Regions from separate parts of the Gracilibacillus sp. HCP3S3_G5_2 genome, predicted to be linked through region 1. Evidence: a T-box and tRNA genes for the amino acid it is inferred to sense, from the RefSeq annotation. Region 1 holds a T-box; the other holds one or more tRNA genes.

The links. A T-box is a leader RNA that pairs with one kind of tRNA and senses whether it is charged. The one in region 1 lies ahead of pheS (phenylalanine--tRNA ligase subunit alpha), so its partner is inferred to be a tRNA-Phe.
Region 2: it has a tRNA-Phe gene. The T-box ahead of pheS (phenylalanine--tRNA ligase subunit alpha) is inferred to sense a tRNA for this amino acid. The anticodon was not compared.

The regions. Positions count from the first base shown of each region.
Region 1 covers NZ_JBQHXU010000003.1:300,274-316,452, reverse strand. The annotation lists gene ACTNEP_RS06555 (TVP38/TMEM64 family protein) at 1-494, shown strand, start outside; gene ACTNEP_RS06550 (sigma-w pathway protein ysdB) at 496-879, opposite strand; gene ACTNEP_RS06545 (dUTP diphosphatase) at 1,005-1,490, shown strand; gene ACTNEP_RS06540 (M42 family metallopeptidase) at 1,507-2,592, shown strand; gene ACTNEP_RS06535 (family 43 glycosylhydrolase) at 3,036-5,822, shown strand; gene ACTNEP_RS06530 (lytic transglycosylase domain-containing protein) at 5,858-6,487, opposite strand; gene sspI (small acid-soluble spore protein SspI) at 6,648-6,860, opposite strand; gene ACTNEP_RS06520 (TrmH family RNA methyltransferase) at 6,955-7,695, shown strand; T-box leader at 7,754-7,990, shown strand; gene pheS (phenylalanine--tRNA ligase subunit alpha) at 8,039-9,073, shown strand; gene pheT (phenylalanine--tRNA ligase subunit beta) at 9,089-11,515, shown strand; gene rnhC (ribonuclease HIII) at 11,728-12,666, opposite strand; gene zapA (cell division protein ZapA) at 12,878-13,138, shown strand; gene ACTNEP_RS06495 (CvpA family protein) at 13,146-13,697, shown strand; gene polX (DNA polymerase/3'-5' exonuclease PolX) at 13,771-15,483, shown strand; gene ACTNEP_RS06485 (endonuclease MutS2) at 15,503-16,179, shown strand, end outside.
Region 2 covers NZ_JBQHXU010000003.1:47,116-63,294, forward strand. The annotation lists gene ACTNEP_RS05210 (hypothetical protein) at 1-103, opposite strand, end outside; gene ACTNEP_RS05215 (5-formyltetrahydrofolate cyclo-ligase) at 157-723, opposite strand; gene rpmG (50S ribosomal protein L33) at 903-1,052, opposite strand; gene ACTNEP_RS05225 (hypothetical protein) at 1,217-1,561, shown strand; gene ACTNEP_RS05230 (hypothetical protein) at 1,594-2,082, shown strand; gene phoU (phosphate signaling complex protein PhoU) at 2,111-2,770, opposite strand; gene pstB (phosphate ABC transporter ATP-binding protein PstB) at 2,803-3,636, opposite strand; gene pstA (phosphate ABC transporter permease PstA) at 3,687-4,571, opposite strand; gene pstC (phosphate ABC transporter permease subunit PstC) at 4,571-5,527, opposite strand; gene ACTNEP_RS05255 (phosphate ABC transporter substrate-binding protein PstS family protein) at 5,631-6,644, opposite strand; gene ACTNEP_RS05260 (peptidoglycan D,D-transpeptidase FtsI family protein) at 6,905-9,049, opposite strand; gene ACTNEP_RS05265 (MFS transporter) at 9,112-10,341, opposite strand; gene sodA (superoxide dismutase SodA) at 10,518-11,129, opposite strand; tRNA gene ACTNEP_RS05275 (tRNA-Phe) at 11,274-11,349, opposite strand; tRNA gene ACTNEP_RS05280 (tRNA-Ser) at 11,386-11,478, opposite strand; tRNA gene ACTNEP_RS05285 (tRNA-Ile) at 11,489-11,565, opposite strand; tRNA gene ACTNEP_RS05290 (tRNA-His) at 11,584-11,656, opposite strand; tRNA gene ACTNEP_RS05295 (tRNA-Met) at 11,674-11,747, opposite strand; tRNA gene ACTNEP_RS05300 (tRNA-Asn) at 11,751-11,825, opposite strand; gene ACTNEP_RS05305 (Na/Pi cotransporter family protein) at 11,977-13,614, opposite strand; gene ACTNEP_RS05310 (NfeD family protein) at 13,972-14,625, opposite strand; gene ispG (flavodoxin-dependent (E)-4-hydroxy-3-methylbut-2-enyl-diphosphate synthase) at 14,876-15,979, shown strand.

The DNA of each region.
Region 1 (16,179 bases):
TTCTTCGCCCTCTGTTATTTATTCCGGTCTTGTTATTATGTATTGCAGGAGGGATTGTATTTGGCTTGTTAGCCGGTACCATTTATTCGATTATTGGTTTAACGATTTCCAGCATTTTATTTTATTTGATCATTCATTTGTTACCTGCTATCGAAAAGCGCTGTAAACGATTGGAAGAAAAATTGTTAGGCAAACAACTGTCACTAAACACTATTCAAATTATGCTTTTAAGGATGCTGCCTTTTATACATTTTCATCTATTGTCCTTTTGTATCTATAAAAAATCCGTAAGCTTTACTTCATACTTACGGACGACATTTTTAACTGTGATACCAGTTGCTTGTTTTTATACGACGTTAGGTAAGACCATACAAGAAATATCCATATATTATGCAGTTCCATTAGTAATAATGGTACTAATCCTTGCTTATTTGGTGAGAAAAAAGCAGGTAGCTATTAAGTGGCAAACCTTTTTCCAACAAAAGACAGCTTGAATTATTTTAAATGCAGTTTATTAATCGGATATTTCCATTCTATTTCAGCGTGAGGATAACGAATCAGTATTTCTTCTTCAAGGAAGTAAAGGTCCTTACGCTCAAACCCCTTTAATTTCTCCGGATTTCTCGTGTGTATCACAATGGTAATGACTTCAAAAGCATCTTCTGTTGTACCTAAATACTTTTCTCCTTCAAACAAAAATCCTTTGTACGTAATAAAAAAGTTTTTCTTAATATTATCATTGTAATCAAGGAAATAAAAATCCCCTTTTTCCTGAGCGATTTCCAGTTTTCTTTTAGGATTGACGATATATTTATAAGCAGTATATATTAATACAATCATTGCAATTACAACAAGAAAACGAAAAAGTATGACGATCACAAACATCAACTCCTATAAACAGACTTCTATAAAGGCTTACGTTTTTTTCAATGCTTTGGTTTCAATAAAATAAAAGAAACATGCTATAATATGAGAATAAATACAAGAACTAGAGGGAGAACAAAATGAATTGGCGAACACTTTTTAATATGCAACGAGAATTAGATAACTATATTTTAGCACAACATGATTTGAAAGACGAAAATGTTTTCGATAAAAAGGTGCTAGCACTATTAGTTGAAGTTGGTGAATTAGCGAATGAAACGAGGTGTTTCAAATATTGGAGTGTAAAACCAGCTAGTGAAAAATCTATCATTGCCGAGGAATACGTTGATGGTATTCATTTTATCCTATCATTAGGGTTGGAGTTGGGTCTTGATCAATATCAGCCTGATAATCTCGAGAATGCTGAAGACTTAACAGCGCTATTTCACCAAGTTTTCCGCACGATTTCGGAGCTGAAGGAAGAAAAAACAGTTACAGCGTATAAACAACTCTTTGATACATATATAAAATTAGGAGAGAAATTAGGCTTTTCGGCAAATGATATAAAAAATGCATATGTAGATAAAAATAAAATTAACTTTGAACGACAAAATCAAGGTTATTAACAAGGAGGAAAAAAGTATGTCAAATTATGAACAATTAACCATGTTAAAGGAATTGACAGATGCACGAGGAATTCCGGGCAATGAGAAAGAAGTACGTGAAGTAATGAAGAAATGGATCTCCCCATATGCTGACAAAGTATATACGGATCATCTTGGAAGTTTAATCGCCGAAAAGAACGGAGCTGACAAGGGTCCCAAAATTATGGTTGCTGGACACTTGGATGAAGTTGGTTTTATGGTAACTCGGATTGATGATAAAGGCTTTGTTTATTTTCAAACAATTGGTGGTTGGTGGAACCAAGTAATGCTTGCACAGCGTGTTACTATTTTGACTCATAATGGAGACGTTACTGGTGTCATTGGTTCAAAACCACCTCATATTCTGTCAGCAGAAGCTCGTAAAAAGCCAGTAGAAATCAAAGATATGTTTATTGATATTGGGGCATCAAGCAAAGAAGAGGCTGCTGAATTCGGAGTGAAGCCAGGCGATTCGGTTGTACCTTATTTTGAATTTACCCCACTAAAAAATGAAAAATTACTACTAGCTAAAGCATGGGATAACCGTATTGGTTGTGCGATAGCGATTGAAGTATTGCGCAGGTTGAAAGGGGAAGACCATCCTAACCGTGTATATGGTGTTGCAACCGTCCAGGAAGAGGTTGGGTTACGAGGTGCAAAAACATCAGCACATGCAATTGAACCGGACATTGGCTTTGCAGTAGATGTAGGTATTGCAGGAGATACACCAGGTATTTCAGATAAAGATGCAGATAGTAAATTAGGAGATGGCCCGCAAATTGTCCTCTATGATGCATCCATGGTGTCTCATAAAGGACTAAGAGATTTTGTGGTGGAGACAGCTGACCAACATCAAATTCCCTATCAATACGCTCAAATGGCAGGTGGTGGGACCGATGCTGGTTCTATACACTTAACAGCAAATGGCGTACCAGCACTATCGATTACGGTTGCAACTAGATATATACACACACATGCTGCGATTTTACATCAAGATGATTTTGAGAATACAGTGCAACTGATCGTGGAAGTAATTAAAAAGTTGGATAAAGATACCGTTGATCATATCACATTTTCATCATGATAAGTGAGGCTGTGACATAACTAAATAGGTAGAACGAGAATCCGAACAATCTGAACAAAGCGTTTGCTAAATAGGTAGTATACGCAGACTTTCATGTTCGGATTTTTTCTATCTAATTACTCTTTTGTCCCAGGCCTCATTTTTTTAAGCTACCAGATTAAGAAGCTCTTCCTGATCTCAGATCTGAACTATTTCATTAATGAAACAAGATGAGTATAAATTTGTTTGTTATTTTTTGGATTACTACTTGTCAGGATTAAATTAATATAGTAAAGTATTTTTTAGATTAACTTATAAATGAATGAAGTTATATCAATTAACTTCATTGTTAATTGATATATTATTCAATATACAGGAGGTGTTTAACGCGTAAATATATTTGTTTTAAAAAAATGTAACCGCTTTTATGATGGGTGAGTATGAAAAATATTGGAGGGGAAATGATGAAGAAAACTTTTATTGCTTTACTTTCTTTTTTATTGGTGATACAAACAATCGAAATTACTTTAACTGCGGAAGAACTATCACCTCCAACTTATACAGAAGCATCCGTACACGATCCTTCGGTGATTTTTACGAATAACGAATATTATGTTTTTGGCTCCCACCTTGCAGCTGCTAAAACGCCAGATTTAATGAACTGGGAACAAATTGAAGGGGATGGTGTTAATCCTGCTAATTCCTTATTTGAAGATGTAACTGAGGAATTAGAGGAGGCGTTAACATGGGCACAAACAGATACTTTATGGGCGCCAGATGTCATTCAATTGGAAGCTGATGGCAGATATTATATGTACTATAATGCATGTGAAGGCAGTTCTCCACGTTCTGCGATGGGGATTGCCGTTTCTGATAATGTTGAAGGACCATATGAGGACTTAGGTCTGATTTTAAGATCTGGTATGACGGAAGAAGAATCAGCAAGTATTGATGGGACGCCATATGATGAGCAACATTACCCTGAAGTATATGATGCAACTAATCATCCCAATGTAGTAGATCCTGACGTATTTTACGATAAGGAAGGAAAACTGTGGATGGTGTATGGATCCTATTCTGGGGGAATTTATATTCTAGAGTTAGACCCTGAAACAGGAATACCTTTTGAAGGTCAAGGATACGGTGAGAAGTTACTCGGAGGTAACCATAGTCGTATAGAAGCACCTTATATTGTCTATCATGAAGAAACAGATTATTATTATCTCTATTTATCATACGGAGGACTTGATGCTGTAGGAGGTTATAATGTTCGGGTGGCGCGTTCAGAAAATCCCAATGGACCGTATTATGATATTCAAGGTAATCATATGCTTGATGTGAAAGGCAGGGAAGGCACCTTTTTTGATGATGAGTCCATCGCACCAACTGGGACTAAAATTATTGGCAATCATTTGTTTGAAAAGAATTTTGGTGAGCCTGGAAGTGAAACCGGTTACGTTTCTCCTGGACATAATTCTGTTTTTGTAGATCCTGAAACAGGTGAACAGTTTTTAATTTTCCATACCCGCTTTCCAAATAGAGGTGAAATACATGAAATTAGAGTTCATCAAATGTTTATGAATGAAGATGGCTGGCCAGTCGTTGCTCCATTTAGATATAGTAAAGAAACACTTGCAGAACCAAATGTGGATGAAGTAGCTGGTGCCTATAAATTTATTTCATTTACTTCTGCTATAGGAGAACATATGGATCGTTCCGTTATCATACAGTTAAATGAAGATGGCTCGATTTCGGGGGAAGTGGAAGGTTTCTGGCAACTAAACGGAAGTAATATAGTTGTTACCGTTGACGATCAACAATATAAAGGTGTTGTAATCAAACAATGGGATCCGGTAGCTGAGAAGGAAACAATAACATTTTCTGCATTAGCCGAGAATGGTCTGAGTATATGGGGCACAAGAACAGAGATAAGTGGTTTTTCTGATCAAGATATTGTCGATATGGTAGCTGCAAGTTTAACTATTGGCGATACATCACAGGTTATGGGGGACTTGCAACTTCTAACAGAAGGAGATGAAGGTTCTACTATTTTATGGGAATCATCTAATCCAGAGGTTGTAAGTAATAAAGGTACAGTTCAGCGCCCTAATAGGGGAGAAGAGCCAGAAGAACTTAGATTAACTGCAACTGTAACAAAAGGTAATGCTGTTGCAACAAGAACATTTGATATTACGGTTATTCCAGAAACATACAGAGGTTTAGTAGCACATTACAGTTTTGAAAATGATTTGTCTGATGAAGCTGGGAATGTAGGTAATGGTACCATAACCGGTGATCGTCTTCACAATGAAGGCGGAGAAATTACCTTTGAAGAAGGAAAAGTAGGACAGGCCGCAAAATTTAATGGTGAATCAGGCATTCGTTTACCAGATGGTTTAATCGATAGTTTTGAATATTCTGTGGCATTATGGTTAAAGCCCGAAGCATTCAACAGTTATACACCTTCATTCTTTGGTGCAAGTGCGGAAAATAGTTGGGTCAGTCTTCTGCCGAATGGATTTGGCAGCCAAACAATGCTTTGGTCAGGCGAACAGTGGTATGATGGAGAAACTGGTATCCAGATTCCTTTAAATGAATGGAGTCATGTAGTATTTACCGTTGACCGTGGAGATTTATCCATATATATTGATGGGGCAAAAGTTACAGAGATGTCTGACTTTCCAAATGTATTTAATACATTAGAGGCTTCCTTCGGGTTAGGTGTTAACTATTGGGATTTGCCTTACCAAGGTTTAATAGATGAGCTTTATATTTATAACAATCAGGTTTTGACAGAAGATCAAATCGAAAATTATTGGAATAATGGCAGCTTTTCCTTGGATACAAGTGAGCTTGAACAACTGTTAGAATCAGCTCGCTCTTTAGTGAACGATGATAAATATACAATGGAATCAAGGAATGAGCTATCTAAAGTAATGGAATCGATTCAAGAAATGATGGCAGATTTTAGCAGTTGGCGGGAAATTGAAGACGCAAAACAAAAACTAGAAACTGCGATCCAACAATTGGAAGTGGCTGATGATGGAAATGGTGGGAAGAAACCGATAGATCCACGTGAACCATCCTCCGACGTTGTAACAGAACAAGAGGTGAACGATGAGGATCTAGCTGAAGAGCATGAAAATTATCTGCCTGATACAGCTACGAACATGTTTAATTGGTTAGTAGTCAGTGCATTATTACTTGTAATAGGTGGTGGGCTCTATATCAGAAGTGTGACTAAGCAATAACAGAAACAACCCTTTTCGCTTAGGAAAGGGTTGTATTATGCTAAATATTTGCCAAGAACCTTTTGAACATAGGCTTGCGTTTCTTTAAATGGTGGAACACCATGGTATTTATCAACATTTCCAGGACCAGCATTATAGGCAGCTAATGCCAACGTTTTGTTCCCATTATACCTGTCTAGCATTTGTTTTAAATATTTTACTCCACCGAAAATATTTTCAACTGGATCAAAAGGATTTTGAATACCTAATCCTCTCGCTGTATCGGGCATTATCTGCATTAATCCTTGCGCACCGGCATGACTTACAGCATGTTGATTGTAATTGGATTCTGTCTGGATAACAGCGTCAATTAATTTTGAATCTATATTATATTGCATAGCTGCTTCTTCAATTATGGAAGTAATATTTTTTGAAGCAGTCGTACTACGAGAAATATTATTTGCAGAATTGTTTACTAGCTGTGACCTTATTGACGGAACTAACTCAGTATTATTTAGAGACTGCGTAACAGAAGAATCGTTATATGTATGAAAAGGTTGTTGCTCTCCTGACATGGATTCGATTAACTGTCTAAAATTAGTACTCAAATTGCTATTATTATTCGTGTTGGTTAAGGTTGACATTGCCTGCATTTCTATTAAGTGACGAATAGATTGTACGTTCAATGAAACGCTCTCCCTTTTGGTAAAATTTATCTATAATAAATATACAATTTATCCTACAAAAAAGCAATATTATATGTAAAAAGTAAAAGGACTTGATTAAAATCAAGTCCTTTTGGCTCAGGTTTATCTCCCTTATTTTTCACTTCTACGGTTAAACATGTTATTGCTTATTGACTGCTTGTTCCAATGTATCAAGTACTTCTGTCTTTTCCGCTTCATCTGCTTGTTGCCAATATAATTCAAATAAAACACCTAAACCAGGAAGCATTTTTTCTTCTCCACTTTGAATGGCATCGACAATTGTAGCTTCTAAATCACTAGCAGAATTACCAGACACATTAGACATGATTGCTTTTCTTAAATTTAAATCCATTTTATCACCCCACCTCAAGCATTTTTCATTATAGTTTGACCTGTATAAAGAATAATATGTATGATAGAAACATCAAAAAATGAGGAATGAGATTATGTTAACATCTGTAAAAAATGAAAAAGTGAAGAATTGGCGAAAATTAAAGAAGAAAAAAGAGCGGGACTTACAGTCAAAATTTATGATAGAGGGCGTTCATTTAATAGAAGAGGCACACAAAAGCGATTGGGAAATTATTGAAGTTATCTATCAAGCCGGTGTTGAAATTGCTCAGGAATGGAATCAATATCCTTTATATGAAGTATCAGATAATGTCATGGCAGCTCTTACCGATACCAAAACACCTCAAGGTATATTGGCGGTAGTAAATAAAAACAAATCAAGTGAACAGCAGATCGAGCGTGCTTTACTGATAGATCGTGTGCAAGATCCGGGCAATTTAGGAACAATGATTCGTACTGCAGATGCAGCAGGATTTGATACTGTCATTTTAGGAAAAGGAACCGTTGACTTATTTAATGAAAAAGTTATCCGATCTACCCAAGGATCGATCTTTCATCTCGATATTTATGAAGCAGATTTACATGAAGAAATCGATCGATTACAAAGTGAAGGCACCGAAATATGGTCCACAGCGCTTGAGAATGCCACAGATTACCATGAAGTACGAGTGCCAGAAAAGATTGCCATTGTAGTTGGAAATGAAGGAGCTGGTATTGACCAAAACCTAATCAAAAAAGCCAATCAAAATGTAAAAATTCCGATCTATGGTAAGGCAGAATCGTTAAATGTTAGTGTTGCTGCTGCGATCCTTATGTACGAAGTAGCAAAAAAATGAAGAGTTGGACTTGCATCATTTGCTATGCTTGCTTATACTATATGAAGTAAAGACAATTATAAAAGCGTTGAAAGAGCCAGTAAATGTGTGGATAATCGTTTCAAGGGAAGAAGTACCATAGACTGCAAGTGCTTCTAACGATCACATATTGAAATTTCACTCTGGAGCTGACACTTGGACCTTGCTTGGCAAGTAAAGGTGTTCCGGTTAATACCGTTATCTCTTAACTTGAGTGGATATAGTCTAACTATGTCAACAAGGGTGGTACCGCGATACATACAGTCTCGTCCCTTTACCTGGGGCGGGATTTTTTTATTTGAAATGAAAAAAGGAGGTTCACAAAATGAAAGAACAGTTACAAGCATTGGAAAAAGAAGCACTGCAACAAATAGACGAAGCAATCTCACTAAAAGAATTACAAGATGTACGGGTAGCTTACTTAGGAAAAAAAGGACCGATTACAGAAGTATTAAGAGGCATGGGTAAATTATCGAAAGAGGAGCGACCTGTGATTGGTGAACTAGCCAATAAGGTTCGTGGAAATATCGCAGAGGCGATCGATAGCAAAAAGGCAAATATTGAAGCAGCAGAGCTGGAAAAACAACTGGAAGAAGAAACAATTGATGTGACATTGCCTGGAAGACCTGTACCAACAGGCGGACCACACCTTTTAACAAGTATTGTGGAAGAAATAGAAGACCTATTCATTGGTATGGGATTTGAAGTGCGAGAAGGTCCAGAAGTGGAAACAGATTATTATAACTTTGAGGCACTTAATCTGCCAAAAGGGCACCCAGCACGTGATATGCAGGATTCGTTCTATATTACGGAAGAAATCTTGATGCGTACTCATACATCGCCTGTACAGGCAAGAACGATGAATGCAATGGAAGATAAACAACCTGTTAAGATGATTTGTCCAGGAAAAGTGTACCGTCGCGATACAGATGATGCCACACACTCCCATCAATTTACTCAAATCGAAGGGCTGTATGTGGACAAAAATGTACGCATGAGTGATTTAAAAGGAGTGCTAGATCGATTCGCAAAGCAAATGTTTGGTGAAGATCGCGAAATTCGTTTGCGTCCTAGCTTTTTCCCTTTTACAGAGCCATCTGTTGAAATGGATATATCCTGTAAAGTATGTAATGGAAAAGGCTGTAGTGTATGTAAACAAACTGGCTGGATTGAAATCCTTGGAGCTGGAATGGTTCATCCCCGTGTATTGGAAATGGCGGGATATGATCCAACGGTTTATAGCGGTTTTGCATTTGGAATGGGTCCAGAGCGAATTGCCATGTTGAAATACGGGGTCGACGATATTCGTCATTTCTATACAAACGATATTCGATTCTTGAAGCAGTATCATCAAGCATAAGAAGGAGGCTATACGATGTTCGTATCATTAAATTGGTTAAAAAATTATGTAGATATCGATCAATTATCCCCTGAAGATTTGGCCGAGCGTATTACCAAATCAGGGATTGAAGTAGAGGGATTAGAGCGTTTTGCGAGTCCAGCTAATAATGTAGTTGTCGGTTATGTGGAAAGCTGTGAAAAGCATCCTAACGCAGATAAATTAAATTTATGTCAAGTGAATGTTGGGGATGAAAAGCTCCAAATTATATGTGGTGCACCAAATATTGCACAAGGTCAGAAGGTTGCCGTGGCAAAACCTGGTGCTGTATTACCAGGTAACTTTAAGATAAAAAAAGCAAAATTACGTGGTGTGGAATCAAATGGAATGATTTGCTCCCTACAAGAATTAGGAGTGGAAGAGAAATTCGTACCAAAGGAATTTGCGAGTGGCATCTTCGTTTTTCCTGAAGATACAGCAATTGGTGCAGATGTAACGGAACTACTGAATCTGGATGATATTATCTTAGAGCTTGGCTTAACTCCTAACCGATCAGATGCATTAAGTATGATTGGTGTTGCTTATGAAGTAGCAGCTATTTTGGATGTACCAATTCGCCTACCACATACCGACTATCATACAGAAGAAGAAAAAGCAGAGAGTCATGTTTCTGTGACAGTCGAAGCTACCGAACAAAATCCATATTACGGTGCATTTGTAGTAAAGGGTGTCAAAGTTGGCCCCTCACCACTATGGATGCGTAATTATTTAATGGCTGCAGGTATTCGCCCGATTAATAATGTGGTAGATATTACAAACTATGTATTATTAGAATATGGACAGCCATTACATGCATTTGATTTTGACAAGTTCGGATCAAATGAAGTAGTTGTCAGAATGGCAAATCAAGGCGAAAAATTCGTAACATTAGATGATCAGGAACGAATATTAACTAGTGAACATTTAGTGATTACCAATGGAAAAGAGCCTGTTGCCCTTGCCGGAGTAATGGGTGGTGCTGATTCAGAGGTTTCAGACCAAACTACTACAGTTTTAATAGAGGCGGCCTATTTTGAAGGACAGACGGTTCGTAAAGCTTCAAAGGATTTCGATTTACGTAGTGAATCAAGTAATCGATTTGAAAAAGGAGTAGATCCTAATCGTGTACGTAAGGCTGGTGAGCGTGCTTGCCAATTGCTGCAGCAATATGCGGGTGCCACAGTTTTAGATGGTATTGTAGAAGATGGCCAATTAGATTTGACAGAACAAACAGTAACTATCTGGACTTCTACTATTAATGATCGGTTAGGAACGAATATTTCCGATGATGAAATTGCGGATATCCTTCGTAAATTAAACTTTAACTATGAGCAGGATGGTGAAACCTTTACTGTTTATGCTCCAACACGCCGCCAAGATATTGTCATTTTTGAAGATATGGTAGAAGAAGTGGCACGTATTTATGGCTATGATCATTTACCTTTCACCTTACCTAGCGGTGGTGCTCAAGCAGGAGGTCTAACAAAACAGCAGGAATTAAAACGTCATATCAAGCGATTCATGGAAGGTGCTGGTCTATCTGAAACGGTTACCTATTCATTAACAAGTAAGGAACGGGCAACGGAGCTTGTCAGTCCGGAAGTAGCAGAAGAGTTGATTTCTCCTGTCTCCTTAGCAATGCCAATGAGTGAAGAACACAGTACGTTACGTTTAAGCATCTTACCTGAAATGTTAGCTTCTGTAGCTTACAATCTAGCGAGAAAACAAGAAAATATAGCGTATTACGAATTAGGCAGTATCTTCCTATCTAAAGAGGAAAAAGTAACACAACAACCAGAAGAAAAATTACGCTTAGCAGCGGCCTTGACAGGTGAATGGCTTACACATCCATGGCAGCAGGAGAAAAAAGCGGTTGATTTCTTTGTCGTAAAAGGCATCTTGGAAGCATTATTTGAATCCTTGAATCTTGACGTTACCTTTAAACAAGCGAAAGTGGATGGAATGCACCCTGGTAGAACTGCGCAGTTATTTGTTAATGATCGGGCAATTGGATTTGCAGGGCAGGTGCACCCGCAATTACAGAAAGACTATGACCTGAAAGAAACATATGTATGGGATATCGATATCGATTACCTTCTTCATATTCATGCAAACGAGCCAAGTTTTGCGAAGATACCACGTTATCCTAGCGTAACAAGAGATATCGCATTAGTTGTCGATGAAGCTGTACAGGCTGGTGAATTACAAACAACGATTGCACAAGCGGGTGGAGAATTGGTCAAGGATATTCAAGTATTTGATGTCTATCAAGGCGAGCATCTAGAAGACGGAAAGAAATCTATAGCTTTTAGCTTGTTCTATCAAGACCCTGAAAGAACGCTAACCGATGAAGAAGTAGAGGCATCTTACCAAGCGATTTTAGCTGCAGTAGCAAGTGAACATCAGGCAGAATTAAGAGGATAAATCAAAAGACTGCAACAATTATAAGTTGCAGTCTTTGTTTTGAGATAAGAAGTATATATGCTTTTATTCACCAAGCCTATGGAAAACGGAGCAATCACATCGGAGCGGTTAACACCGTCTCTGTACAAGTTCATGTAAATCGAAGAAGCTAAGTGGGAGAAACGGATACTCGACCCTCAGCCGGGAAATAAAATTTCCTGCTAAGAGAAGCTTCACTTTATATACTTGATTGCTTTTTCTGTATTAGCGAAGTGTGTTTTTGCCACGTTTGATAATGCATCGAAACCATTTTTCTTGATAAAATAAGCAGCAGCTTCATCGACCTTGCTTGAAGCTCCTTTTGGAATGGTAAAACCGTATCGATTGGATAGCTCGTCCATTTCCTTTACGAATTTAGCACGAGCAATAATCGAAGCAGCAGCAACAGAAGTTGAATAGCTTTCAGCCTTTGTCATAAAGAAAGTGTCTTTTGCTAATTGTAACCCTTCTTGACTAATATGTTTCAAATAAGAAGATGGCTGACAAAATTGATCAATTAGGATACCATGTAGGGGTGAGTTGTCGATTTTTGTCAATAACTTTTGGATAGCATGTTGGTGAAGCATCGCCTTCATCTTACCTTGATTCCAACCTTTTTTCTGAAGTTTGTTATATTTAATATTATCCAATGTTAACAAAGTATAAGGAATCTTCTCTCGGACTATTTCTTTAGCAAGCATGCCAATGTTGCGGTCTGTTAACGTTTTGGAATCAGTAATACCCATTGATTTTAATAGAGGTATTTTTTCTTCTGAGACATAAACAGCACTGACAGTAATTGGGCCAAAATAGTCACCTGTTCCTGCTTCATCTGTACCGATATGGGCATGTGTGAACAAAGATTCAGGAGGCTGGTAATGATGGTGATTAACGGAACTTTTTGAATGGCTTTTAGATGTTTTCTCTGTAGCCGACTTATTCCATTTGGCAGCTTCTTGTTGAGCGCCAGCACCCTGGAACATCACTTTTCCTGATAGATAGGCAGTAACAGTCACGTTATTGATTTTTGCTAAGAAAAGACTATTCGGGGGTTCTTTGATAATATATTTTTTGTAATAATCCTCTATGTGAGATAACTCATTTTGAGGAAATTGTAAAACTACAGTTGACAATAGTATTCGTCCTTTCTTCATTGATAAAAGCGCTCAGAATATACGAACTTCCAATGTTCATGATTTTACCTTCCATTTAGGTTTTAAATTAGTTCGCCTAGCGCTTTTATTATAAGTATAACAAAGATTGGTTTTATCAGAATAGTTTTCTATTTGTGAGCTTCATGTTAATATTAATTTTAAGGTTATTTGTCTATAAGGGGGAATCAAGGTGTCCCAGCCAGAAAAATCGCGAACTACTGTTGATATATATGGAAGATCATATAATATTGTAGGAAATGAAAAACCTGAACAAATTCGTGTGGTAGCAAATTTAGTAGATGAAAAAATGCGTGAAATACACGCTCTAAATAAATCATTAGATTCCACTAACTTAGCTGTGCTGACAGCTGTAAATACAATGAATGATTATATTAAATTAAAAGAAGATTTTGAAGTGTTGCAAAAATTACTTGAGGAGAAAGAGGAATAATTTTGTCATGGTTAATTTTATACTGATTTTTTTATTAATTGTTGGGGTGCTTGTCGGTCTCAGAAGAGGTTTTATACTACAAGTACTTCATCTTACTGGATTCATTATCGCTTTTATCGTAGCAGCTACATATTATGATGACGTTGCTTCGAAATTAGAATTATGGATTCCGTATCCTGAATTAATGTCTGATTCTTCATGGGCTGTCTTTTTAGAGTCGTTACCATTAGAAGCGGCCTATTATAATGCAATTGCATTTGGGGTATTATTCTTCGTTACGAAAATACTCTTACAAATCATAGCAACAATGCTTGATTTTGTTGCAGATCTACCAATATTGCGGATTTTTAATAGTTGGCTTGGAGCAATTTTAGGATTTATTGAAGTTTATTTGCTTATGTTTATTGTGTTATATATTTTAGCACTAGCACCTGTTTCATTTATCCAGGAATATATCGATGGTTCCCTTATTGCTACCAATATTATTGAAAATACACCAGTGTTATCGGAAAAATTAACGACGTTTTTGTTTGAGAATGACCCATTCAATAATGGTTAATTTTTATTACCCTTGCAGTTGAAGTAAGCAAGGGTATTTCACTTGTAAAATATAAAAAAGCGAGGGAAAGAAGATGTCTGTTAACAAAAAAGATGTCATCAAACTGTTAGAAAAAATAGCAACGTATCTTGAGTTGAAAGGAGAAAATCCTTTTAAAATATCTGCTTACCGTAAAGCGGCACAAGCACTAGAACGAGATGACCGTTCTTTAACAGAGATAGACGATTTTACGAAATTACAGGGAGTCGGCAAAGGAACGGCTGCGGTAATAAATGAATTTATCGAAAATGGCGAATCAGATACGTTACAGCAATTAGAGAAAGAAGTACCACAAGGATTAATACCACTATTAAATCTCCAAGGGCTTGGTGGTAAAAAAATGGCAAAACTCTATCAAGAGCTGAACATCGTAGATGAAACAACGTTAAGAGAAGCATGTGAACAAGGGGCACTTCGAGAGTTAAAGGGTTTTGGTAAAAAGACAGAAGAAAAGATAGTAGAAGCATTAAATAATGCTGGGAATAGACCTGAGCGATTACCGATTCCGATGGTGGTAGCAATAGTGGAGAAGATTGAAGCTTTTCTTCATACTATCGATGAGATCAAGCAATTTTCTATTGCGGGGAGTATGCGTCGTTTTCGGGAGACTGTGAAGGATCTGGATTTTATCATTGCAACGGATCAGCCGGAAGCAGTGCGTGAAAAGCTGTTACAATTTGAGGATCTGATTGATACAATTGCTGCCGGAGATACAAAAGTATCGATAGTAGTAGAGGGACGTTATGATATTAGTGTCGATTTCCGTTTAGTAACAGAGAAGGAATTTGCGACAACCTTACATCACTTCACTGGTTCCAAGGATCATAATGTTCTTATGAGGCAACTAGCAAAAGCACAAGGCAAAAAAATTAGCGAATATGGTGTGGAAGATATAGAAACTGGAAAAGTTGAAACATTTGCGACAGAAGCTGCATTTTATGAAAGCTTTGGACTTTTCTATATTCCGCCAGAGATACGTGAAGGAAAAGATGAAATAGAACTGGCTAAAGCTGAGTTTGATTTAGTTGATGAAGAGGCCATACGTGGAGACTTGCATATGCATACTACCTGGAGTGATGGTGCTCAATCGTTAGAGGAGATGGTGATTCGTGCCAAAGAAAAAGGCTATGAATATATAGCGATTACTGATCACTCCAAGTTTTTGCGTGTCGCCAATGGATTAAATGAAGAACGTCTAAGATTACAACGGAGAGAGATTGAACAAGTACAGGCTAAACACCCAGATATCCATATTTTTGCAGGTGTTGAAATGGATATTTTACCTGATGGCCGATTGGATTTTGATGATGACTTTTTACAAGAACTTGATTTTGTGATCGCATCGATTCACTCTAGTTTTAAGCAGCCTCAGGAAAAAATTCATGAACGTTTACTGCAGGCGCTTGAAAATCCACATGTCGATATGATTGCTCACCCAACTGGAAGACTCTTAGGACGAAGAGACGGCTATCCTGTTGATGTGGAATGGCTGATTCAAAAAGCTAGTGAAACGAATACGATGCTAGAATTGAACGCCAATCCAAATCGTCTGGATTTAGCAGCAAAGTGGGTAGAACAAGCACAACAACAAGGGGTGAAGATTGCGATTAATACTGATGCTCACAGTTATGCCATGTTAGAAGACATGACAACAGGTGTAGGAACAGCGAGAAGAGGGAAACTTAGTAAACAAGCCGTCGTTAACACGTGGACAAAAGCAGATTTAATGAAATATTTAGCGGAATAAATGGAAGGAGGTCCGTTTTATGAACACACGAATTCTTCATGTGTTAGAATTTCAAAAAATTATGGATCAACTAGCTGAACAAGCAGCTTCCTCGCTAGGAATCGAAAAAATACGCAAGCTAAAACCATCAACGGATCTCGATCAAGTTGTGAAATGGCATGAGGAAACAGACGAAGCCTATCATATCATCCGTTTAAAAGGAAATGTTCCGCTTGGAGGAATCGTTAATATTAAACCAAGTGTGAAAAGAGCAGTTATTGGGGGAATATTAAGTACACATGAGTGTCTCGATGTAGCAAGCACGATTTACGGCGGAAAACAACTGAAACTTTTTATTGATAAATTGGAGGATATCGAATTACCGATTATCCAAGGATTAGCTGATCAAATTGTCCCATTAAATGAATTAGAACGAGAAATTAAAAATTGTATTGATGATCATGGGCACATGATGGACGGGGCATCTGACAAGTTACGAGGCTTGCGTTCTAAAATGCGCACGAATGAAAATAAAGTACGTGATCGTTTGGATAACTTTACTAAAACAAAAGCAAAAATGCTATCAGACGCTATTATCACGATTCGTAATGACCGCTACGTATTACCGGTGAAGCAAGAATATCGCTCCGCTATCGGTGGGATTGTTCATGACCAATCAGCTTCAGGGCAAACATTGTTTATGGAACCACAATCGGT
Region 2 (16,179 bases), 250 kb from region 1:
TAAGCAGTGGGACAGTTGTAATCAAGCGAGTAATATTATTACGAAATATATATACGGTTGTTCCAATCGCAGTCAAAAAGAAAATAACTTTTGATATTTTCATTTTCCTTCACTCCTATCGTTTGTTATCAAAAGTATTTTCTTTTACTTATAAATTTATGTATGATGGCAATAAATTTTCCCAAAGTTGGATATTAAGATGTCTATTGGTTTATCATGCTTTTCCCTGGCTACTGTTCCTACAATCTGAAAATCAGCTGCAAGAGATACGGTAACACCTTTATACCCCTGTAAATAGCGGTCGTAAAAACCACCACCATAACCAATTCGAAAACCTTTCTTATCAAATACAATACCTGGGACAATCATCAGGTCTATTTCTTGCTTTGCTATTTGTAATGATGTAGGTATGGAAGGTTCCCATAAATCAGACCAAACATTTTCCAACTGATCTCCTTCTTGATATAGATAAAATGCCATCGAATGATTATCCCGGTTACTTTTCGGAATTGCTATCTGTTTTCCTTGCATCCATGCTTGTTTAATTAAATATCTTGTATCCCATTCTAATCCTTTTGAAATAGTAATTCCTACCATTTGCGCATGATTCCACACATCTGTTTGGATTAACCTTGATTGCAACTCATGTTCGATTCCATCTCTATTAACGAGTTGTTGCCATAATTTTAATACTTTTTTTCGCTGATTTTCTTTATTATCCATTTATCAGTCCCCTCCCCTTGCCAATTGGATCTGCTTTTTTGAGAATGCCATCTCTACCAATCTCGCTAAGCACGTTTGTGCGCATTAATTGCTTAATATCGATTAATAGGACAGTTTCCCACCATATAAGAAAAACTCTTGTCAAAGTAAGCTGACAAGAGTTTTTTCCGTTCATTTCCTTATTTTGTTTCACGATGTAACGTGTGTCGTTTCAAGCGTGGGCTATATTTTTTAAGCTCCAAACGCTCAGGATGTTTACGTTTATTTTTAGTCGTAATATAATTACGGTCACCTGTTTCAGTACAAGCTAAAGTAATATTAACGCGCATGGTTTTCCCTCCAAACTAAATCATACATCATTCTTGTCATAATCGACTCATTACCTAGAATATAATAGCAAAAAGCTCGGATAATTTCAAGTATATGTTTTATTGTATTCATATATATGGTATAACTATATATGTAAATATTGGATACTATGAGGAGGAAAGTCATGCTATATGCCATAAGCACTATAATTATTATTGCGGTAATATTATGGTTCATATCTTTTTTTATGCAAGACAAATTTAAACAATTAGAAGATCAATTTGAGCAATTCTCGATATCTTCCTTACAGGAAACATATCAATTAAAAAAGAAAATACATATTCTAGAAGAAGAGTTACTAATTGACGATCTATCTGTCGAACAAACGATTAACCCTACAAAACATCAACAAACTCCCGTTATGAGAAAAGTAGAAGAATTATTTAATCAAGGACATGATACACAATATATTGCTAAACAAGTTAATATGAATGAACATGATGTCATTTCTATGATTAAACATTTTTAAAACTAGCATAAATAAAAGGATGAGGGATAGCATTGAAGCAAATCATTAGATCATTTTCTTTAGGTTTACTAACGGCCGCGGTTATTATTGGTGTAACGTATTTTATAGACAAGCCAGAGCCAGTTCAAACGACAGCTTTACCATCTCTTGATGAATCGATACAAGAGGTAGAAAATAATGGATATTATGTATTCGATGAGGATTTGGAAGCAAAAATAGAAGCAGTAGAGCAAGAATTGGCGAGCTTACAAATGGTTAATGACCAATTAGAAGCAGCTGCTCAAGCTGAGGAGGAAGCAACTGAAGAGATAACAATCAGCATTGAATCAGGTATGACAATGCCAGAAATTATTGATTTATTGAATGAAAATGGCCTAATTTCAGATCAAGATGAATTTATTACATATTTAGAGGAAAATGAGATGAGCGGATATATTCAAACTGGTGAGTTTACCTTACAGAGTGACATGGCTGTGGAAGAATTAGTCACTATTTTAACTAGACAAGCAGTAGAGGAGTAGACATTACTTCTACTCCTCTCTCTTTACTTTAATTATTTAAGTCTAATGATTCGCCTTTTACTAAATACATTACATCTTCCCCGATATTTGTCGCATGATCCCCGATGCGTTCCACATACCTTCCGCTGAAAGCCATTTGCATAATATGTTGTATTTTTTGTGGATTTGTTGCAGTCTCCTCCAATAATTCACGTAACATGGTGGAATACATATTATCCACTACATCATCCAACTGAGACAATTTCCTAGCTAACGTAACATCTTCATTTTCATATGATAAGATTGCTAAATCTATCATTTCTACAGCAATTTTTTTCATTTCCTTAATAGAAGGATGTACTTGCAAACCGTGGTTTTCACCTAAGTGAATAGCAGATTTCGCCACATTTTTCGCATTATCAGCCATCCTTTCTAAATCATTTGAAATACGTAGAGCTACAACTAATCTTCGTAAATCTCTTGCAACTGGCTGTTGTCTTGCAATCAAAACGATCGCTTCTTCATTAATTTGCATATCTAACTGATCTAGCTCTTTATCATTTTCAATGATTTGCTCTGCTTGAGATACATCTGCCTGATATAAAGTATCAACAGCGAATTGCAATTGTTCTTTTGTTTTCTTCGCTAGCTCAATTATTAATTGCTCAAGATGTTGTAATTCCCCCTGAAATGCTTCTCTACCCACCATCTCGTACACCCTTTCCCTATTTATTTTTTGTTTTAACCAAAACGGCCAGTAATGTAATCTTCAGTACGTTTATCACTAGGATTAGAGAAAAGTTGATCTGTTTCAGAGAATTCTACTACTTCCCCATTCAACATGAAAACTGTTTTATCGGAAATCCGTGCTGCCTGTTGCATATTATGGGTTACAATGATAATCGTATACTTCTTCTTTAATTCCTTTATTAGTTCTTCCACTTTTAATGTGGAAATAGGATCTAAAGCAGACGTAGGCTCATCCATCAGAATGACATCTGGCTCAATTGCTAAACAGCGTGCAATACAAACCCTTTGTTGCTGTCCACCAGAAAGTCCATAGGCATTCTCGTTTAAACGATCCTTCACTTCATCCCAAATCGCAGCACCTCGTAAACTTTTTTCCACGATTTCATCCAATACAGCTTTCTTCTTTATCCCATGAATTTTAGGGCCGTATGCTACATTCTCATATATTGATTTTGGGAAAGGGTTTGGTTTCTGAAAAACCATTCCTACCTGGGTTCTTAGATCTTCGACTTTCATCGAATTATCTAAAATATTCTTACCTTTATATGCGATCGTTCCAGTTGTACTTACACCCGGAACCAGTTCAACCATGCGATTTAATGTTTTTATATAAGTTGATTTACCGCAACCTGAAGGTCCAATGATGGCAGTTACCTCATTTTCTAACAACTCCAAATTTATATCCTTTAAAGCATGGTTTTGGGAGTACCATAAGTTTAAATTCTTTGTATCGTAAACAACACGTTGTTGTGTTGTATTAATTTCAGTTGTTGTATTATTTTTTCTTACGTCGATTTGAACTTTTTTCTCAGTAGCTATACTCATTTTTTTCACTCCTTCATAAGGATCTTGTTAGGAAAATAACCAACAAGTGATTAATATCTCTGCTGGAATTTATTTCGGATGATAATCGCAACAGAATTTAAAACAAATAAAATCAGTAACAATACAATGATGGTTGCTGCAGCAAGGTTTGCATATTCAGCAACTAATGAAGCATCGATCGTCCAGTAATAAATTTGCATTGGGAGTGCAGTAAATGTATCAAATAACCCTTGTGGAAAAGGGATTAATAGTGCCGGAATACCCAATACTGTTAAAGGTGCGGTCTCACCAATTGCTCGCGACAACGATAAAATCGAGCCTGTCAGAATACTTGGTAAGGCTGCTGGCAATATAATTCTTCGTATTGTCTGCCATTTCGTTGCTCCCATTCCATAAGAAGCTTCAGCTAAGTGACTAGGAACAGCCCTTAGTGCTTCCTGAGAGGCAACAATCAATATAGGTAACACAAGTAATGCTAAGGTCAAACCACCTGCTAGCACTACGTTTCCAAAATCCATTAACCTAACAAATACCGTTAAACCTAATAAACCATAAACAATCGAAGGAACGCCTGCTAGATTAGAGATATTTGTTTCTATAAATGCTTGAATTTTACCTTTTTTTGAATATAACTCTAGATAAATAGCCGAACCAACCCCAACAATTAATGTTACAGGAATAACAACAATCATTACCCATAATGTTCCGAGAATTGCCCCCATAATTCCGGCATCCTCTGCATTTGTTGATAATCTACTTGTAATAAAATCGATATCGAGCCATGATAATCCTTGTAATAGTACCCGGATTATTAATACAGCAAGAACAATTAACCCAAATAGCGTAGAGAGGAAAAATATTGATCTCCAAATACTATTTTTACGTACCCGTGCATTCATTTTATTGTTCTCATGTAGCGCTTCTAGCTTTTCCATTAATATTCCTCCCTAAATTTACGAGAGACATATTTCGCAAGTAAATTCATGATCAATGTGAATACAAATAATGTTAAAGCAACTGCATATAAACTGTAATGTAATGTGGATCCTGCTGGTGCCTCTCCCCCAGAAACTTCCACAATATATGCTGTCATTGTTTGCATGGATTGTGTAATGTCTAAGGTAAAGTTTTTGGAACTACCACTTGCTATCGTCACAATCATTGTTTCTCCAATTGCTCTCGAGATTGCTAGAACAAATGATGCCATTATTCCTGAAAATGCTGCAGGAATTACTACTTTTACCGTTGTTTCTAATTTCGTTGTCCCCATCGCTAACGAACCCTCACGTATACCATTAGGAACAGAATTCATTGCATCTTCTGAAAGGGATGCAATCATAGGAATAATCATCACACCCATTACCAGTCCGGGACTTAAAATATTTGTTGCTTCTACCTGTGGCCATATACTCCGAATTAAAGGTGTTACAAATGTAAAAGCAAAAAAACCATAAACAATTGTTGGAATACCTGCTAATATTTCTAATAAAGGTTTAATTACTCTTCTTACTTTATCTGAAGCATATTCACTTAAATAAATAGCTGACATTAAGCCAATCGGACCCGCTACAAGTATTGCAATAAAAGATGAAATAATGGTTCCATTTAACAAAGGTAAAATCCCAAACTGTGGATTCTGGCTAAGCGGCTTTAATTCAGTACCAGTAAAGAAGTCAAATATAGGAACTTCCATAAAGAAATGTACTGCTTGGCTTATAAGCGTATATAAAATTCCAATAGTAGTCAGAACGGTAATTGATGCTAGCAAGAAAAGAATGGCAGGAACTAACTTTTCCATCAAATTGTTTATGCTTTTCTTTTTCTTGTTTTGTGCGATCAATTCACTGACATTAACAGCTTTATTTAGGTTTGATTCGCTGTTTATTGCCATTTCTTGGAGCACCCCTTCTTAAACTCACAATAAGATGAGAGCATAACTGCCCCCATCTTATTGAAGCCATAGTATTAATGATAATGTTGAAAATAATTCATTCTTACTGAATAGCTTGAATTTCCTCTAATTGTGCCTGAAGTTCTTCGTCAGGAATTGGTGCAAATCCAGTTTCCCCAGCGTAATCATTAATGCTTTCAGCAACATAAACTGCATAGTCATAAACTTCTGGTTTTTCTTGTGCATTATTAACATTTAAGTAAGTGAATACTGGGCGAGTATAATCTGCATATGGACCTTCTTCTCCAATTGTATCAAGAGAAGGAACAACAGCACCATCTCCAAAGTCAATTCCAACTGCTTGTACTTGATCTTGATTGCTGTCATAGTAACCAAATCCAAAGAATCCAATTCCATTTACATCTTCAGAAATAAGTGTTACTAGCGTAGAATATTCTTGTTGTAAATCAATACCATCCACTAAGTCTTGTTCTTCTAGAATTACTTCATAGAAGAATTCATAAGTACCATGATTTTCGTTAGGTCCATAAGTCTGAATTTCTTCGTCTGGCCAGCTAGAGTCAATTTCAGACCATTTAGTTACATTTCCTAAGAAAATATCGTTAACTTGTTCTGCAGTAAGTTCTGTAGCCCAGTCATTTTCAGGGTTAACTACAATTGTTAATCCGTCTAGAGCTACTTTCATTTCCATTACGTCAATTCCAAGTTCATCCGCTTTTTCTTGTTCCTCATCTTTAATCGGACGAGAAGCATCATTGAAATCTGTACCATTTTCCGCTAAAAACTTTTCAAATCCTGCACTAGTACCTGCACGACTTACTTCAACAGATACGTTTGGTTGTTCGTTTACCATATACTCTTCTGCTAATTTAGCCATTAACGGATAAACCGTACCAGAACCATCGATGGCAACTGTTCCTTCCAATTCATCTGAAGCTTCTGTATTTTCTTCATCACCGGAAGTATCTTCTGTTTCTTCTGTTTCATTTGCGTTTGCTTCATCGTTCGTTTCTTCTGAATCACTTCCACATGCCGCTAATAGCCCAAACGTAAGTACAGCTATTAAAGCTAACAACATGATTTTGAACTTGCTCATTTTGTTTCCCCCTATATAAACCCTAAGATTTAGAAGCTTGTCATTTAAGCTTCTCTTACATCTTAACTCACAACTATTAATCTACTATTAAGGAATTGTAAAGACATTGTAAATTCGACAGGTTTATAGCAAATGGGACAGGAGCTAATTAGGCTTCATCGTCGTAAAAGTCTTTTTATATCAGTTTTTCTTGAGAGCGATACAGCTCTACTTCTCCTTTTTGCTCATAAAAAAAACGGAACTAGATTACTAGTTCCGCTTCACTCTTCGTCTTGCTCATCACTATTTGACTGTTCTTCGTCATCACTCTTATCTTTCAATTCATAGTAGGTTTCGATAATTCTTTTACTAATAGCATGATGTACTTGATGTCTACCATTACTTGTTCCATTTTCAGGAACAATAACAGCAAACGCTACTTCTGGATTTTCAGCAGGACTGTAACCTACCAATGATAAATTTTCCGTTTCCGCAACTTGAACTATTTCATCATTAATCACTTCATACTTAGGTCTCTGAGCAGTCCCAGTTTTTCCAGCCACTTCATAAGGGAAATTACCCCATTGACCAGCGGCGGTTCCATTCGTAAATACACTTCTAAAACCATCTTGTACTCGTTCAATATATTTATCGTCCATGTCAATCCGATTTATTGCCTCTGGATTAAAAGATTCAATAATTTTACCAGGTGCCCCGTCTCCAGTGCCTGGTTCTCTTATTTCTTTAACGAGACGTGGTTTCATTCTATAACCATTATTAGCAATAGTTGAAACATATTGGGCCAATTGTAAAGTCGTATACGTATCATATTGCCCAATAGATAAGTGAAGTAAGTTCCCCTGAGCAGGGTCAGAACCAGTTACCCCAGTTGCCTCGAATGGTAGATCTATCCCTGTTTTAACGCCCAAACCGAATTGACTGTAATAATTTCTCATAATGTCGAATCCTTCGTAGTCAAAATTATAAAGAGGCTCTTCATAACGATAAGTTGCACCAGCTATTGCAATCGCAATTTTCGCCATATAAACGTTGGAAGAGTCCTGAATAGCTTTTAAATCGGAAATGCTACTTCCTAAAAATCTGTGAGAACTAAATTGAGGTGTCGATTTTATCTTGATTGGTTGATCACTCATATGTGTTCCAATATCAATAACACCTTCCTGATATCCCGCTAAAACTGTAGCACCTTTAATTGCAGATCCAGGCTCATGAGAGTCATAAATGGTTCTATATGCCTGATTAAGATATTCGTCTTCGTCCTTATCGTAACGGATACCAGATAAGGCTAATATATCTCCAGTTCGCGGATCCATGACTACAGCCAACGCATCCTGAAGGTAACCAGTATTGTTAGCAGAGTTATTGATCGCTTTCCGAAGCTCTTCTTCCACTATTTTATCCACTTCTGACTGAAACTCCATGTCGACAGTCAGAATAAGGTCTTTTCCTCTTTGACCTTCCACTACAACATCAGCGTTAACGACGTTTCCATTCGAATCTGTTGTATATTGAATTTTTTCCTTTCTTCCTCTAAGAATATGCTCATACTGTTGTTCTAATCCACTCGTTCCGACACGATCATTCCACGTATAGCCATTTGATAAATAAAAATCACTATTCTCGCGCGGGATACCTTCATCAGACGAGGTTAAATTACCAAAGAAAGAACTTAGCGTGTCATCATACAGCCTTTCTCTGTCCCAATCAATTACAGCATCTATTCCTGGCAAATCATTTAAATTTTCCGCTACCAGTGCGTATTCCTCATCTGTTAAACCTTCATTTACTACAACATGAGGGGATAATTCATAAGCAGCATCCAACTCTTTCTTTATCGCGAGTACATTCATTAATTCTTGGGTCCATTCAATTTGATCCAAATGTGCTTCTGTTATGGCATCAAGCTCTGCTTGATACTCTTCTCCGGTATCAAGCTTTTCTCTTTCCTCTTCTGTTAACAGGTCAGGAACTTCATCTCTATTTACTAAGTACCAATATTCTTTCTTATCTCGTTCTCGAATTGCTTTTTCGAGTTCTTTTTCATCTTTTATAATAGTAATAAATTCCGCTAACTTCTCCGCTAATTCGAGACGTTCTTCAGCAGAATCACCATTTTTTGGTGGTGTATAAGTAATTGACTTAACTGCTTTATTATCCAGAATCAAATCATGATTACTATCATACATTTTTCCTCTTGGTACTGGTTTTTCAGAGGGAGTATTTTCTGTTTGATTAATCTGTCTTTGCGCTTCCTCTCCATTAAGTATTTGAACAACACCTAATTGTACAATTAGTAATGAGAAGATAAGAAAAACAGTAATAAATAATATATTTAAGCGAAAAGGCAATTGCGCCTTTTTCTTTTTTATTTTTTTCTTATTTTTAAAATTTGGATGTTGATTCACCCTTCATTCCCCCTAATGAAAACATCCCATTTATTATAACATGTCACAGATCGCTTTACTATCTATTTAATAGTATAAATAGAGGAATCTGTTTTTCGAACAAAATAATATGCAAAGAGGTTACCTCCACCAATAGTAAGCAAAAGAATCGGAATAATAATTTTCGCGTCCACAAGTAAAACACTGACAATAAAAATCAAGATCGCAGCAACTCTGCCAGAATTAACAAATAACTCCCTTATAATAATGTATTCTATCCTTAAATCTCCTGCACCTTTTGCTTTTCCAATAATATCATAAGTTAAAGATATGAATGGAACATTATAAATCGGATATGCGAACCCTACAATAATTCCATATGCAAGTAACATCCAATAGCTTGTCTGAAAAACAAACAGACTTACAGCAACATACAATAAAATCCCGCCAAGTAATATAGCATGTTTTCTGTATTCAATTTTTAGTAATTTCGTTACCATAAAATAACCAATAAAGGAACACAAAGAGACGGTTAAATTAAACCCACCCAATGCAAATTCACTATTAGTGGCAATATATACCCAAATGGCTACAATAAAAATAAACAGCCCTTCTCGCAACCCTTGAAAAATATGCGCATATAAAATATTACGCCAGTTTTGATTGGATTTTCTTTCCGATACAACCTCCTTCAATAAGAATTTCCCTGTTGCTTTCCTTTTCTTTAAAAAAAAGGAGCATATCACTGCAATCAAAAATAAAAAAAAGGAGATAAAGAAAATCAAACTATACCCTTGGAAATTATCAAGCCTTGTAATGATGTAACCGGCTGAAATCGGACCAATCATCCCGCCTAAGGATTGTAATGTACCTAAAATACCATTAAAAAAATCTCTTGTTTCAGGCTCTGTGACCTCGAAGGTTAATACATTAAAGGCTAACCAGTAAAATCCGTACCCTATTCCTAAGATGGCACCTAATAAATAAGGAAAACGTGTGGCATTATCTCCTGCCAACAGTACCGTCACATAAAAAACCGATAAAAAAATAACCCCTATTCGGATAATGATCGTTCGGTCTACTCTTTTTGCACATCTACCTGCAACAACAAACGAGATTGGCTGCAAAATATAAACAAATAAATTATAAATCGCAATGTCAATGTAGTTACCTGATTGTTTCCAGAGGAAAACATTGACAAATGTATTCGATAAAAAAGTTGCTAACGCATATAAACCACCAATTGTTAATAATAGCTTAAGGTCTTTACTATTTGGCATGATATTTTTGGAATTTTTCACCTTATCGCTCATTTTTTACACCTCACTACAATCTAACCTTTATTTTGATCTAGAAAGTAGGAGATATACATGTAAACAGCAAAGAAAAGTTATCATCAATTGATTGAAATAATTTAGGACGAGAAAGGGGCTTATTGGAAAATAAAAAAGGACTATAGAAGAAACTATAGCCCTTACTTTCATAGTTATTATTTAGCATCATTATATAAACTTGCTACTTTATCCCAATCCACTACATTCCAAAAAGCAGCAATGTAGTCAGGGCGTTTATTTTGATATTTAAGATAATACGCATGTTCCCATACGTCTAACCCTAAAATTGGTGTTTTACCTTCAGAAATAGGAGTATCCTGGTTAGGAGTGCTAGTGATTTCTAGGTTACCATTGTTTACTACTAGCCATGCCCAACCTGAACCAAATCGACCTGCACCTGCAGCAGCAAATTCTTCTTTAAACTTGTCAAAGCTTCCAAAAGTGGAATTAATTGCATCTGCTAATTCGCCTGTTGGCTCCCCACCACCGTTAGGTGAAAGCAATGTCCAAAACAAGCTGTGGTTAGCATGTCCGCCACCATTGTTTCTTACAGCAGTACGGATACTTTCAGGAACTGCATCAAGATTTGCCAAGATCTCTTCGATTGATTTGTTTGCTAAGTCATCATGACCTTCCAGTGCGTCATTTAATTTGGTTACATAAGTATTGTGATGTTTGGTGTGATGAATGTTCATTGTCTCCTTATCAATATGAGGCTCTAACGCATCATAAGCATAAGGTAAATCTGGTAATGTAAAGTTTGCCATGTTTCATTCCTCCTATTTATTTATTATAATAACCTCTCCACCACAAATAGTATCAAAATATAAAAATAAATTGCAAATATTTAGCATTTAAGAAAACCATTTATCCAAAAACAAAAAAACAAGCTTCCTATCAGCTTGTTGAAATGGTGGCTCGGGACGGAATCGAACCGCCGACACACGGATTTTCAGTCCGTTGCTCTACCGACTGAGCTACCGAGCCAAACGATATGTTGTTTTTTCTATGAACGATTATGTATGGCGGAGGAGGAGGGATTCGAACCCCCGCGGGCCGTGAAGCCCCTGGCGGTTTTCAAGACCGCTCCCTTCAGCCGGACTTGGGTACTCCTCCGCAATTAATATGGTGGACCCTGCAGGATTCGAACCTGCGACCGATCGGTTATGAGCCGATAGCTCTAACCAACTGAGCTAAGGGTCCACTTTATACATTATAAGGGGCGACCGGTGGGGATCGAACCCACGCATGTCGGAACCACAATCCGATGTGTTAACCACTTCACCACGATCGCCATTATTTATTTATTTATAGCGGCGGAGGGAATCGAACCCCCGACCTCACGGGTATGAACCGTACGCTCTAGCCAGCTGAGCTACACCGCCAAATGGCTCCACAGGTAGGATTCGAACCTACGACCGATCGGTTAACAGCCGATAGCTCTACCACTGAGCTACTGTGGAATGAAATTATGTAATCATTGAAGCGACATTTAATAATTTATCATAGCAGGATAGATTCGTCAATAGTTTTTTTGTTTTTTTCTAATATTTTTTTTAACTTTAATCAAAATATTGAGGAAGCAGCCGTGAAGACTACTTCCACCTTTAATCATTAGTGCTTTTGTCTTTCCTCTAATACTTCATCCGCTATATTTACAGCATGATCTCCAATTCGTTCAAGGTTACTAATGATATCAGCAAATACAATACCAGCAGCTCCGGTACATGCTCCTTCATTTAAACGGATAATATGTTTTTTACGATATTTTCTTTCCATTCTATCTATTTCATTTTCTTTTTGTACAACATTTAAGGCCGCTTCTCTATCCATGTTTTCTAGTGCTAATATTGCCTCTTTTACTGTACTAATGGTTAAATCAAACATTTCATTTAAATCAATCATACCTTGCTCTGTAATATCTACTTTATTAGAGATTTTGTAATTAACCAATTCAATAATATTTTCAAAATGATCTCCAATTCGTTCTATATCACGTACGGAATTAATTAATGCTGAATGGTTATTACGCTCTCCCTCGGAAAAATTAGTTCCCGATAATTCAACTAAATAAGAAGTAATTTCACGATCTAAATTATTCAATGCTCCTTCTATTTGTTGAGCCATCTCTGCATTCTTCTGACTGTTACTGTTTAAAAACATACTTGTCTCTTCAAGACCTTTGATTGCATATTTCCCCATGTGAATTACTTCTAACTTCGCTTGATCTAATGCCACAGACGGTGATTGTTCAATAAAAATCGGATCTAAGTGCTGTGGTTTATATTTTACAGTTGTGTCTTCACCTGGAATAAGCTTTGTTACTAGTAATGCCAATAACCCTATAAAAGGAAATTGAATTACTGTATTACTTAAGTTGAATATCCCGTGTGCAAAAGCAATGGTCATAGCTGGATTTAAATCTAACCATCCCTGAATATTACTGATAAACATCGTGTATAGTGGCAGTATACTAACTATAATAATCGTACCTATCAAGTTAAAGATAACATGTGTTAATGCTGCACGACGCGCTGCAATTGTTGCACCGATTGATGCGATGACCGCTGTTATCGTCGTACCAAGATTATCCCCGAATAAGACAGGTAATGCTGCTCTAAGCTCAATTGCACCTTCAGTCATAAGACTTTGTAATATTCCAATAGTTGCACTTGAACTTTGTACAAGCATCGTGAACACTGTACCAATTATAACACCGAGAATTGGCGTTTCAGACATACTTACTGTTAAGTCATGAAACATTTGGACATCTCTTAATGGTTTTAGACCAGATCCCATTAAATCAAGTCCAAAGAATAAAGAACCAAATCCAAAGATTGTTAAACCAATATTAGATAATTTATTATTTTTTAAGAAAAATAACATAAGTGCACCAACTGCAAGGATTGGTAAAGCATATTCTTGGATGTCGATTCCAATAATGAAGGCAGTCATCGTTGTTCCAATATTTGCTCCCATAATAACGCCGATAGACTGTCTTAATGTCATGAATCCTGCATTTACTAAGCCAACCGTTAGTACTGTTGTTCCTGTACTTGTTTGCAATAAAATGGTTACAAAAATACCTGCTAGTACACCCATAAATGGATTACTCGTTGTCTTGTCCAATATTTCCTGCAAACGGTCTCCGGCAGTTTTTTGAAGTCCTTCTCCCATATACTTGATACCTAGAAGAAATATCCCCAATCCACCGATAAACTCAAAAATCATAGCTTGTACATTTACATCCAACAGTGTTCATCCCTTCCCACAAAACTTAATCTTTCTTTAGTATGACCAATGTGCAAAAAGTATTGCCCTCTTAACAGTTTTTTTCTATTATTCATTATTTACGACAAAATTAGACAAATTCTTTTTTGCACCTGTTCATTATTAATGATTTATTGAGGGTTTGTAAAGTAATTTCTTAAAAATTTACAAAACCTTAACAAACAATTTTATTATAACAATACTTAGACATTATGTTAGCCTTTTTGACAATTTTTTTTAATAAATTTTTCAAAATAACGGAAATTATGAAGGTGAAAGAAAATTATCTATTTAGTACGGGTTTTCAATATAGTCTCGAGAAATAGAAAAAGCCTGCTATTATTGAGCAGGCTCTCCAGCAATTTTTTTCTTATCTTTTACGAGAATTCTCGTTCCATCTACATCCACTACTTCAACGTCTGTATCCTTCGTAATCCATTTCCCTTCTGTTATTGCACTATATTCCTTGTTATCAATCAAGACGGTTCCAATTGGTCTCATATCCGTTGTCGTTACTCCAGTTCTACCGATTAACTCCTTGTATGATTGATTAAGACTTGAATACCCAGCCTCTTCTGTCAGTTGATCAAACAATGTGATCTTCGTCCACATTTGACGCTTTTTGAATACTTTTAGAAAGCCGAATGAACTCATTCCACCTATGAATACACCTATTACAGCGTAAAGACCTGCAACCCAGTTAGGTGCGGCAAATCCAACAGAAACAATCATACATACAAGTCCAATCACTGCTAAGGTCCCATCGTTTAAGACCTTTCCGTCGATTATCATTAACATTAATCCAAAGAAATAAATAATAATCATAATGAAAAACATACCTGGATCTAAAAAGGAAGCAAAATAAATAGTGATAAAACCTATACCTAAAATACTAAATATTCCTTTTGCATTTACAAGTAATTCTCCTATAAGAAAAAGTGTTGCTAGTGCAACAATTACAAAACTCATCCAATCAGCTGTTATCGTAAACATTTAATGTCACCTCAATTCGTTCTACTTTCTTCTCTCTATCATACCATACGTATGGAAGTAATCATTAGTTTCAAATTATTATTTTTTCTTTAAGAATAAGGTTTGATACTTCTCTTTTCTTATTTTAACCTTTATAATGGACAATGGTAATGAATTCTGCCACTAAATTATATAAGAATTATAATAGTGATTGACGACCATTACTATTTATGATTTTTTTGGAAAAAGAATTAAAGGAGCGATTTTATTTATGGCTTTAATACATCGAAAAGATACACGACCTGTAAAAATTGGGAATGTTATGGTTGGAGGTAAAGATGAAGTAGTTATCCAATCGATGACAACTACCAAAACACATGATGTCGAAGCAACCGTTAAGGAAATTGAACGGCTTGAAGAAGCAGGTTGTCAAATCGTTCGTGTTGCCTGCCCAGATGAACGTGCGGCTAATGCAATTCCAGAAATCAAAAAAAGAATCAATATTCCACTTGTAGTTGATATTCACTTTAATTATAAACTTGCGCTTAAAGCAATCGAAGGTGGCGCTGATAAAATTCGTATTAATCCTGGTAATATTGGGAAAAGGGATAAAGTGGAAGCAGTAGTAAATGCTGCAAAAGAGAAAGGTATTCCCATTCGAATTGGTGTAAACGCCGGCTCTCTTGAAAGACACATTTTGGAAAAATATGGTTATCCGACAGCTGATGGTATGGTAGAAAGTGCACTTCACCATATTAAGATTTTAGAAGATCTCGACTTTCATGATATTGTCGTATCGTTAAAGGCTTCAGATGTTAAATTAGCAATTGAAGCTTATGAAAAAGCGGCTGAAGTAATACCATATCCTTTACACTTAGGTATCACAGAATCAGGAACTCTTTTTGCAGGTAGTATCAAAAGTGCTGCAGGTATGGGTGCGATCCTAAGTAAGGGAATAGGTAGTACCATGCGTATTTCATTAAGTGCTGATCCTGTAGAAGAAGTAAAAGTAGCAAAGGAATTATTAAAAACATTTGGTTTAGCTTCCAACGCTGCAACATTAATATCCTGTCCAACTTGTGGTCGAATTGAAATTGATTTGATTAAGATAGCAAATGAAGTGGAAGAATATATCTCAACCATTAAAGCTCCAATTAAAGTTGCAGTACTTGGTTGTGCAGTTAATGGTCCAGGGGAAGCTAGAGAAGCGGATATCGGTATAGCTGGTGCCCGTGGTGAAGGTTTATTATTCCGTCATGGTGAAATCATCCGAAAAGTTCCCGAAGAAACAATGGTCGAGGAACTAAAAATAGAAGTCGATAAAATTGCAGAAGAATATATACAAAAACAAAAAGAAGAAACACAGGAAGTTTAGTAAATTAAACTCTTCGTAATAAGGCTGTGTTTGTAAATTCTACGCCAACGATGTTGATTATCTCTCCATCTAAAGTGAAAAGGCAAGCCTATAATATAGGCTTGCCTTTTTATTTTAGTTGTGTTGCTTTGGATGATCTCATCATCTATTTCGTTTCCAACACTTCTGGTTCAGGTTTTACATTTTATTACTAGGATTGT